DNA from 2 places in the Naumannella halotolerans genome. Region 2 is predicted to be linked to the other one. Evidence: predicted binding sites of a transcription regulator. Region 2 holds the regulator's gene; the other holds the start of a gene.
The links. Region 2 encodes LexA, which represses DNA repair genes until DNA is damaged. Its sites were predicted from a motif close to TCGAACANNTGTTCGA; they were not measured.
Positions count from the first base shown of each region.

Region 1: CLV29_RS09980 (HNH endonuclease signature motif containing protein) is a predicted target of LexA. The motif match lies at 2,540-2,555, and genes of this name have one in related genera.

Region 1 is NZ_SOAW01000001.1:2,136,052-2,140,470, reverse strand. Features, by position in the region: gene CLV29_RS09985 (cytochrome c oxidase assembly protein) at 1-16, opposite strand, end outside; gene CLV29_RS17055 (hypothetical protein) at 403-534, shown strand; gene CLV29_RS09980 (HNH endonuclease signature motif containing protein) at 968-2,341, opposite strand; gene CLV29_RS17050 (hypothetical protein) at 2,601-2,732, shown strand; gene treY (malto-oligosyltrehalose synthase) at 2,915-4,419, opposite strand, start outside.
Region 2 is NZ_SOAW01000001.1:856,625-861,043, reverse strand. Features, by position in the region: gene CLV29_RS16680 (DUF805 domain-containing protein) at 1-238, shown strand, start outside; gene CLV29_RS04030 (hypothetical protein) at 530-1,087, opposite strand; gene lexA (transcriptional repressor LexA) at 1,537-2,265, shown strand; gene CLV29_RS04020 (cysteine hydrolase family protein) at 2,440-3,015, shown strand; partial or broken gene CLV29_RS16675 (DJ-1/PfpI family protein) at 3,008-3,496, shown strand; gene CLV29_RS16670 (helix-turn-helix domain-containing protein) at 3,683-3,964, shown strand; gene CLV29_RS04010 (ATP-dependent DNA helicase) at 4,020-4,419, opposite strand, start outside.

The sequences.
Region 1 (4,419 bases), 1.3 Mb from region 2:
CTTGCACTGCGGCCACTCCGGATCCTTGTCGATGATGGACCTGCACAGACTACGTCTCGGGAGCCGACGGAGCCTATTTCTGTGAGCCGGGCAACGATGGGTCCCCCGGTTCAATCTGTTCCCCAGCAAACGCACCTCAACGGTCCCCTGAGCTGCGTTTGCTGCGGAACGGATGCGGGGGTCTCGCCGACCAGTTGCCCGAACAGGCCTGCTGGGGAGTCTCGATCGGTGTCTGTGGCGCGTAGTCGATCGATGTCTGTGGCGGGTAGTCGGTGATGGTCGTCTCGGGTGCCTGCCAGGGCGAGCAAATCCGCCCGACTGCCGTGTGGTTGCGGTGCGTGGGCGCCCGCGTACCAGCTCCCCGACCAGATGGATGAATGGTCTGCGTGGGATGATCGGCACGTGGCCAAGGGAAGGCGGGTCGTCGAGATCGAAGTCGACGGTGAACGCTGGCTGGTGGCGAAGCGCGGGACGACCTGGGACTTCACCTGGCTGACCGGACCGAACAACGGGTACGGGTTCAGCTGGGGGTGAGTGATGGCTCGGCACCCTCGCGCGAGCAGATGATCTCCGAAATCCAGGCCTTCCTCGGAGCGATCAATCCTGAGACCGGTTACCTGGACTGATGCGGTGCGGGCGGGTGACCCGGGTCGTCGAGTTCGGGTACGCGAGTTCGTAGGGTCGTCACCACATCTGTCCGTGGCTCATCCGGCGCCCTTCGGGACGGACGGACAGTGGTGCCCCGGCGCTCCCAGTTGCCGTGGGGACGACGGCGTTACTGCCTGCGGGACGGGCCGTACGCGTGCGCGGGGAGTGTGCTGCACTCAGCGCAGTAGGTCCCCTCCGAAACCGGATCGACTGTGATCCGGACCTCGCAAGTCGGTTCAGGGCACACCTGTCTGGTGTGCAGGATGGGCAGCAACCTTCGCTCAAGACCCCGGCAGCTCGACAGCGTGGGTCCGGCAGCTCAGCCTGTGTCGGCTGGCTCGTCGATCGGTTCCGGCCCGAGGCGCCGGGCCGGCCCGGTGGGGAATGGAAGGGTCCGTGGCCCGTCGCGCAGGTACGACTCCCCTTCGGGACTGGACCATCCGAACAACCGCGCGCCGAGTCGGCGGTACCGCCAACCGTGGTGGGTCTTCAGTCTGTGGTGTCGACGGCACAGGGGTGCCAAGTTGTCCGTGGTGGTGGTGCCACCTGCGTCGAAAGGGACGATGTGGTCGAGATCGGCTCGCTCGGCCGGTACATCGCAGAACGGGAACACGCAGGTCGGGTGGGTCGCCCGGACGTGTTCGCGGATCCGGTCGGTGGGGGCGTAACAGTCGGTGGACTCAGGCAGGTTGAGGTCGATCACCGGCCGGACGGTGATCTGCGCACCGGGTGCGCCGCACCAGATCGCGACCTGTTCGGCAGTCACCGGTAGGTTGCCCAGACGCCCGGGCGCCGGATGGCCCGAAGTGCCGGCCGGGTTCGCCCCGGGCTCGGGCAGGATCAGGGTCAGGGCGATCGGGCGCGGTGCCGGTGGCCGTGGCTCGACCGGAGCAGGCAGGCCGTTCACCGACCTGTCCGGTGAGATCGGCATCGGCTCGACCTCGTGGTCACCGTCGTCGCTGCGAGGCGGCTGCGGGAGCGGAGGCAGCATGGACTGGCTGCGCGCCAGCTCGGCCAGCGCGTGAGCCCGTCGTACCTCCACCGAGGATTGGTTCCCCCACAGCTTCTGCAGCTCGGCGCCGTGTTGCAATGCTTGGTCGAGCTCCAGGGCATCGAGCCGACTGAGCTCGCCGAACAGGCGGCTGTGGCCGTTGACATTGGACCGGTCATGGACGAGATGGACGAAAACCGAAGACTCGTCTTCGGCGGGTGCACCGGTCGAGGTCTTTGCGGCCTCGACTGTGCGTTCGAGTTGGGAGGTCGACAGCGCGCCGACGAAGTGCACCAGTTGATCATCGACCCACCGGGCTGCGGTCGGGGAGAGTGACATGGTGCGCGCGGCCACCCGACAGCCATCTTCGGCGCTGACCTCCAACGACTGCACACGTTCCCACAGGCGGGGCAGCCGATGCCGCAGCTCGAGCGCCTCACCGATGATCCGGAAACCTGCCCCTGTGGGTTTGCCGAGCAGGGCGGCGAACTCGGCGACCGAGGCCGGATCGACCAGTGGAGTTCCTTCTCCACCGGTGACTGCTTGATCAGGATCTGCCAGACGGTCCACGAGTTGATCGGTCAGCGGGTGGGTGTCGGCCCAGGCGCAGGCGCCGTTGAGCCGGTCGCGCAGCGCCTCCCACAGTCGGGTCGTCGCAGCACGCAACGCTGCGTGCTGATCGACGATGTGGGTCCCTGTCATGGAACCAATCTAACCGTGACCACTGACAGTCGAGTTCGCCGAGAACCGTTGTCCACAAGATGATCGGGGAGATGCGGCGAACCGATTCAGGCCTACGTGGGTCTGCTGGGTGGCGATCGGCCTCGGCGCCCCGCTCATGCTCCCGGGGCTCGATGGTGGTGCACGGATCAGCGCCGGCGCCACCGTGGCGATCCGGTGTCAAGCGGGTGTTCGGTGGAGCTCTCTGATTCACGGCCGCCGCGATCACGGCAGCCCGGTGGTGACGGCCTGGCAGCTGCATCGGGCATGGCCGGGCAGCGAGTTGATCATCGTGGAGGACGAGGGGCACGGTGGGACGAAGGAGATGCAGCTGACCGCCGATGCGCTCGACGGAATGGCTCGGTCAGCCTGATCGCGGCCGTCACCCACGCGAGTTGATCATGGTTCGATCGGTTGCTCCAGCATCGCCATGAGATGGCGCGACGCGATGACCCGACACGGATGGCCCGGTGCGACACGATCGTCCGGCGGGACACGAGGGTGGAACTCGACGAAGCCGTGCCGCAAGCGCACGAGTCCCGAAGGATCGCCGGCTCACTCCCGGACGAGCAACGCCACCGGCAGTGAACCGAACAGCTCAGTGGCCGGAACCGTGCCGCTGTGGGTACGGGCACTCAGCACATCGCCCCAGGTACCGGCGGGAAGCTCGAGAGTCGTCTCGCGCCAACCACCGTCCTCGGCCAGGGTCCAGGGCAAGCGGGTCACTGCGGTGATCGCACCGCCCCGGTCGAAGGCGAGCAGATGGTCCGAGGCCGTACCGGTCGCCGCCAGCGGTGTGTATCCGGTGAACAGATCCGGTCGATCGCGACGCAGATGCAATGCCTGGCGGGTGACCCACAGCTTCGCCGCGCCGCTGTCGTCCACCGCCGGGGCAGACATCAGTTCGGCCAACATCCCCGCCCGTGCCGCGAAGTCCACCGGCCGCCGATTGTCCGGGTCGACCAGCGAGTCGTCCCACAACTCCGTGCCCTGGTAGACATCGGGAATCCCCGGCCCGCTCACCTGCAACAGCTTCTGTGCCAGGGCATTGCACCAGGCAGGCTGCTCGACCAGCGTCTGCAACCGGGAGAACGCATCGGTGAGATCGGCGTCGTCGAACAGGTGATCGACCAGTCGCAGTACCGCGGCCTCGAAGTCGGCGTCCTGATCGGTCCAACTGGTGTGCACCGCCGCCTCGCGCATGGCCTTCTCGGCATAGGCTCGCAACCGTCCACGGGCATCGGTATCACCCGGTTGCGGATCCATCCCGACCGCCACCTGCGCCAACAGGTACGCCAGCGGGCGGTCGTCGAAATCGGCCGCGGCGAGGAACGCCTCGGCGAACCGACGCCACTGCTGGGGCATCTCCGACAACACCGCCAGCCTGGCCCGCACATCCTCCGAGCGCTTCGTGTCATGGGTGGACAGGGCAGTCATCGCCTCCGGCCAGTGCTGCTGGCGCTCAGCTTGCCGATGGTGGAACTCGCTCGGCGTGAGGCCGAAATGGGAGGCATCGCCACCCACCTCGTTCAATGCCACGAACCGGCCGTACCGATAGAAGGCGGTGTCCTCGGTGCCCTTGGCCATCACCGCACCGGTCAGCTGCTGGAAGCGACGTGCGAGCTCGTCCTCGGGATCCTGCAGCCGGACCAGCAAGGCCGCCAACAACGGATGATCCACATTCTCCGCCGCCTGCTGCAGACTCTCACCCGCCTCCGGCAGATAGCTGCGGTAGGTCGGGAACTCCACGGCAAGGTCGATCAACACCTGCGCCACCTGATCGGCCGGATGATCATGGACCAGCCGGCACATCCGGTTCACCTCGGCACGCAACAGGCTGCTCGCGGCCCGCTCCTTGTCCTCGCGTACATGGGCGATCGCCCCGCGTCGATCACCGGTGAGCTCGCGATACATCCGGTCGAACTCCGGGGCGGCGCCGGAATTGATCAACACACCGGTGAACTCGTTCAGCGCGTCGTACCCGGTGGTGCCGGAGACCTCCCAGTCGGGCAGTCGCTCGCCCGGCTCCAGAATCTTCTCCGCCACCGTCCATGCCTGTG
Region 2 (4,419 bases):
GTCCCTTGACGGCGGATACTCGGCATCGGGATGGCCCACCTTCGTCAGCTCCCTGCTGTACCTAGGCGCGGTGGTGACGACCTTGGGCGTCGGTGCTCGCCGACTCCATGATGCGAACCTGAGCGGTCTGTGGCAGCTTCTCCACATCGGGATCTTCCTCTGCGGCCTCGGGCCGATCGTCCTGATCATCCTCTGGGCGCTGAACTCGAAGCCCGAGGGTGCCCGGTTCGACCGGTGACCTGATTCGGCAGCAAGTACCGAAACGAGCGAGGCCGTGACCAATGGGTCGCGGCCTCGCTGGCGCTCATTCACTGCGGCGGCGTCCCTCTCTCGGCGCGCACTGACTCTTCACCGCCACGCGGACTCCTCACTACCATGCGGACTCCTCGTTGTCGGCGAGTCATCGGCATGGGCAGTCGCGCCGCTCGCCCACGGCCGACGTGGTGGGACGCGCATCCAGCATCCATTAGCCTCGTGGCCTCGCGCGCGGCAGACCGCAGCCGACCGCAGGACGAGGACCCACCGCGGCTCAGCGCAGGTAGGCCGGAGAGGTGAGGATCTCCCCGATGGTCATCCCGATGCAGACCATCGCGACCAGGACGATCAACCCGATCAGACCCATCACCAGCACCTGTCCACGGACGGTCAACTGCCATCCGCTGCTGCTGACGGCAGCAACGGACGGACCGACCGTGCAGCCGCGCGCCGACACCTTCGGTGCCCGGACGACCGGTCGCGCATGCGGCCCGGACCGGCGGCGCCGACGTACCGGACGCGGCGTCACCGGGGCGGACGGTGAGACGGCGGTCCGCACCGACGGCCCACCGACCGTCTGCTCGGCAACAGCTGTCGACACACCCTTGGACGTACCGGCAGCCGTGACGTCCCGCCGATCCGAACTGGGCAGCGATGCCTCGGGGCACGGATTGCCGCGCATCAGGTCGGCCAGCGGAATGCGCATCAGCTGGTTGAACTCCCCTCCCTGCACCCGGTCAGCGAGTTCGACCACCCGAAGGTCGGGAGCAGTCCGACGGGGACGGGTGAGGAGCACGTCGGACGACGGAATCTCGAGAATGCTGGCTGCCATGATGACCTCCGTGGGAAGTGGTCCGTGCGGTTGATTCCAATCACCCGACCGGACTCGAACATCTGTTCGATACATTTCTAGCCGTCCCCGCCGACAAGAGCAAGGACATTTCGCACAAATGTTCGAAACATGTCTTCTGTCCGACCTCTCGGTCGAGCACGAGCACACTCAAACACCGAGCTCTGACACTCGTTCCAGACCCCCGGTGTCACCGGCCCTGATGGTGGCGGTCGGCGCCGGCTCCCCGCGGGCCGCGACCCGTCATGGAGGGACCCGAGGGTGACACCGTCCACACACCGTTGCCGACCCGGGATCCGGTTCTGCTGCAGATCGGGCTGCTCCTCGGCCAGCTCGTCCACCGCCCCGGGAGGTCGACGATCTGAGGCAATCTCCTCGACACGCTCGAACAGTTGTTTGAATCCGGCTTCAGGTGTCCTAGCCTTCGGGACATGGCAGGCTCCACCTCCCGGCGCGCGGGACGACCGACCTCGGCAGCGATCGCCGACCAACTCGGCACCGATCCGGACGGGCAGCTCGACGCCGACGGCCTCACCCCGCGGCAGCGGAAGATTCTCGAGGTCGTCCAGGAGTCGGTCACCCGACGCGGATACCCGCCGAGCATCCGGGAGATGGGACAGGCAGTCGGCCTGGCCTCATCCTCGTCGGTGGCGCATCAGCTGAAGGTGCTGGAGAACAAGGGCTTCCTGCGGCGGGACCCGAACCGTCCCCGGGCGCTCGAGGTGCTGCTGCCCGGCACCGATGCCGAGGAACTGGACGTGACCGGGATCGCTGACGCGATGCCGGAGCCGGTCTCGGTACCGATCGTCGGCCGGATCGCGGCCGGCGGGCCGATCCTGGCCGAGGAACGCGTCGAGGACGTGTTCCCACTGCCCCGTCAACTGGTCGGCGAGGGAACCCTGTTCCTGCTGCAGGTCTCCGGTGACTCGATGATCGATGCGGCGATCTGTGACGGGGACTTCGTCGCCGTCCGCCAGCAGCCCGATGCGGTCAACGGCGACATCGTGGCCGCACTGCTCGACGACGAGGCCACGGTGAAGACCTTCAAACGCCGTGACGGCAAGGTCTGGCTGATGCCGCACAATCCGGCCTACGAGCCGATCGACGGCACCCATGCCTCGATCCTCGGCAAGGTCGTCGCCGTGCTGCGCCGGGTCTGAGCCGGACCGTCCGCAGCGTCTACTGCGGCGTGTGCCGAGGGTCCGTACCGGCAACCAGGTGGTCTCCGAGCGGACAGTCAGTCGTTTACCCCCTCCGTCCTGATGACCGGATCGTTCCGCATCGTGACTTGGGGGTGACTGGCAGGGTGGGCGTGGGCGACCGATGATGGACGGGTGAACCATCGCACAGACACTGCCCTACTGGTCATCGACGTTCAGGAGTCGTTTCGCCAGAGGAGATCCGAATGGAGGGCCATGTGCCCGGAGGAGACCTTGGCGAACATCTCCAGAGTGGTGGACTGGGCGCGTGTCCGCGCTGACCTGATCGTGTGGATCACCCACTCCGAACCGAACTCGGGAACGGTCTTCGACCCGGCCCGCGGGTTCGTCCAGGTCGTGACCGAACTCGGGCCGGCTTCCGCTGAGCCTCAGGTGACCAAGACCTCGGTCAACTCGTTCACCACAACGTGCCTACAACAGTTGCTGGTTCAACGGGGAATCCGCCGATTGGTGATCACCGGTGTCCGGACCGAACAGTGCTGTGAAACGACGGCCAGGTTGGCTTCCGACCTCGGGTTTGAAGTCACCTTCGTCCTCGATGCAACGACCACCTCCGATTTGGTCGACGACCGGTACGGCATCGTGGGCCGAACGGAACTGATCCGAAGGACCGGTGCAATCCTGCAGCAACGAGGATTTGCCGAGGTACTGAACACCGAGGACCTGTTGCGACTGGAGCACGGTGACTGACCAGCTCCTGAAGGGAGCGCCAGCGACCATCACAGTCGTGTTCGTCCTGACGCCCGGGCTCGTGTTGCTTGATCTAGCCGGGCCGGCCCAGGTCTTCCAGTCGGCCAACGCTGCCGGTGCGGACTACCGGGTGGTGCACGTCGCCAGCTCCCCGACGGTCAGATCCGACCAGGGAGTCGATCTTGCGGCCACCGATGAATGGCCGCCCTTGGGTGCCGCGGACCTGATCATCGTTCCGGGTCGAGCCACGGCGGCCAGAACCACCAACCCCGCTGCCCTTTCAGCCGAGGCGTTGGTCAGACTTCGGGAGCACCACCGATCAGGTGGGACCATAGCCAGTGTTTGCTCCGGCGCCTTCGATCTCGGACAGGCGGGACTTCTCGATCACCGTCGATGCACCACCCACCACGAGCTGCAGGATGAGCTCGCACGGACCCATCCATCGGCAGAGGTAGTACGCGACGTGCTCTTCACCGTCGATGATCGGGTGATCACCTCTGCCGGCATTGCCAGTGGAATCGATCTTGCGCTCCACCTGGTCGCTGTTGCTCATGGCCCGTCGGTCGCCGCAGCAGCCGCGCGCGACATGGTGGTCTACACCCGGCGGAATGGCCGAGACCCACAACTGAGCCCGCTGCTGATCCATCGCAACCACATGGATGATCTCGTGCACCGCGTACAGGATCGGATCGAGTACGAATTGGACCGAACACTGCCCCTGCGGATTCTGGCCAGTGCCGAAGCGACCAGCGAGCGAACGCTGACCCGGGCGTTCGTGGCTGCCACCGGCACCACCCCACTGCGTTACCAACAGACGCTGAGGCTGGAACATGCCCAGAGCCTGATCGCCCGAGGAGTCTCCATCGACAGTGCCGCCCGGCAGGTCGGCTTCGCCGATGCCCGGATGTTGCGCCGGCTACGGTCAGCCGAGCGACAGCGGCCGGATTGAGGCGGCTTTCCCGGCGCTCGGGGACGCCCCCGCAGGGATACTCCAGCCGGGAGACTCAGGCAGCCTGCTCCGATGCCGCAGCCAGCCGACGCAGCGCGTTGATCACCGTCTCCCGGTCCCTGGTCGACCACATCGGCGGCATCGACGACCGCAGGAACGACCCGTACCTGGCGGTCACCAACCGCGGGTCCAACACCGCCACCACTCCGCGATCGCTCACCCGTCGGATCAACCGGCCCGCACCCTGGGCCAGCAGCAGAGCGGCTTGGGTGGCGGCGACACTCATGAACCCGTTCCCACCGTTCTCCGAAACCGCCTGCTGCCGCGCCTGCATCAGCGGGTCGTCCGGCCGCGGGAACGGCAGCTTCTCGATGATCACCAGTTGGCAGGTGTCCCCGGGCACGTCGATCCCCTGCCACAACGACAAGGTGCCGAACAGCGAGGTCTGCGGTTCG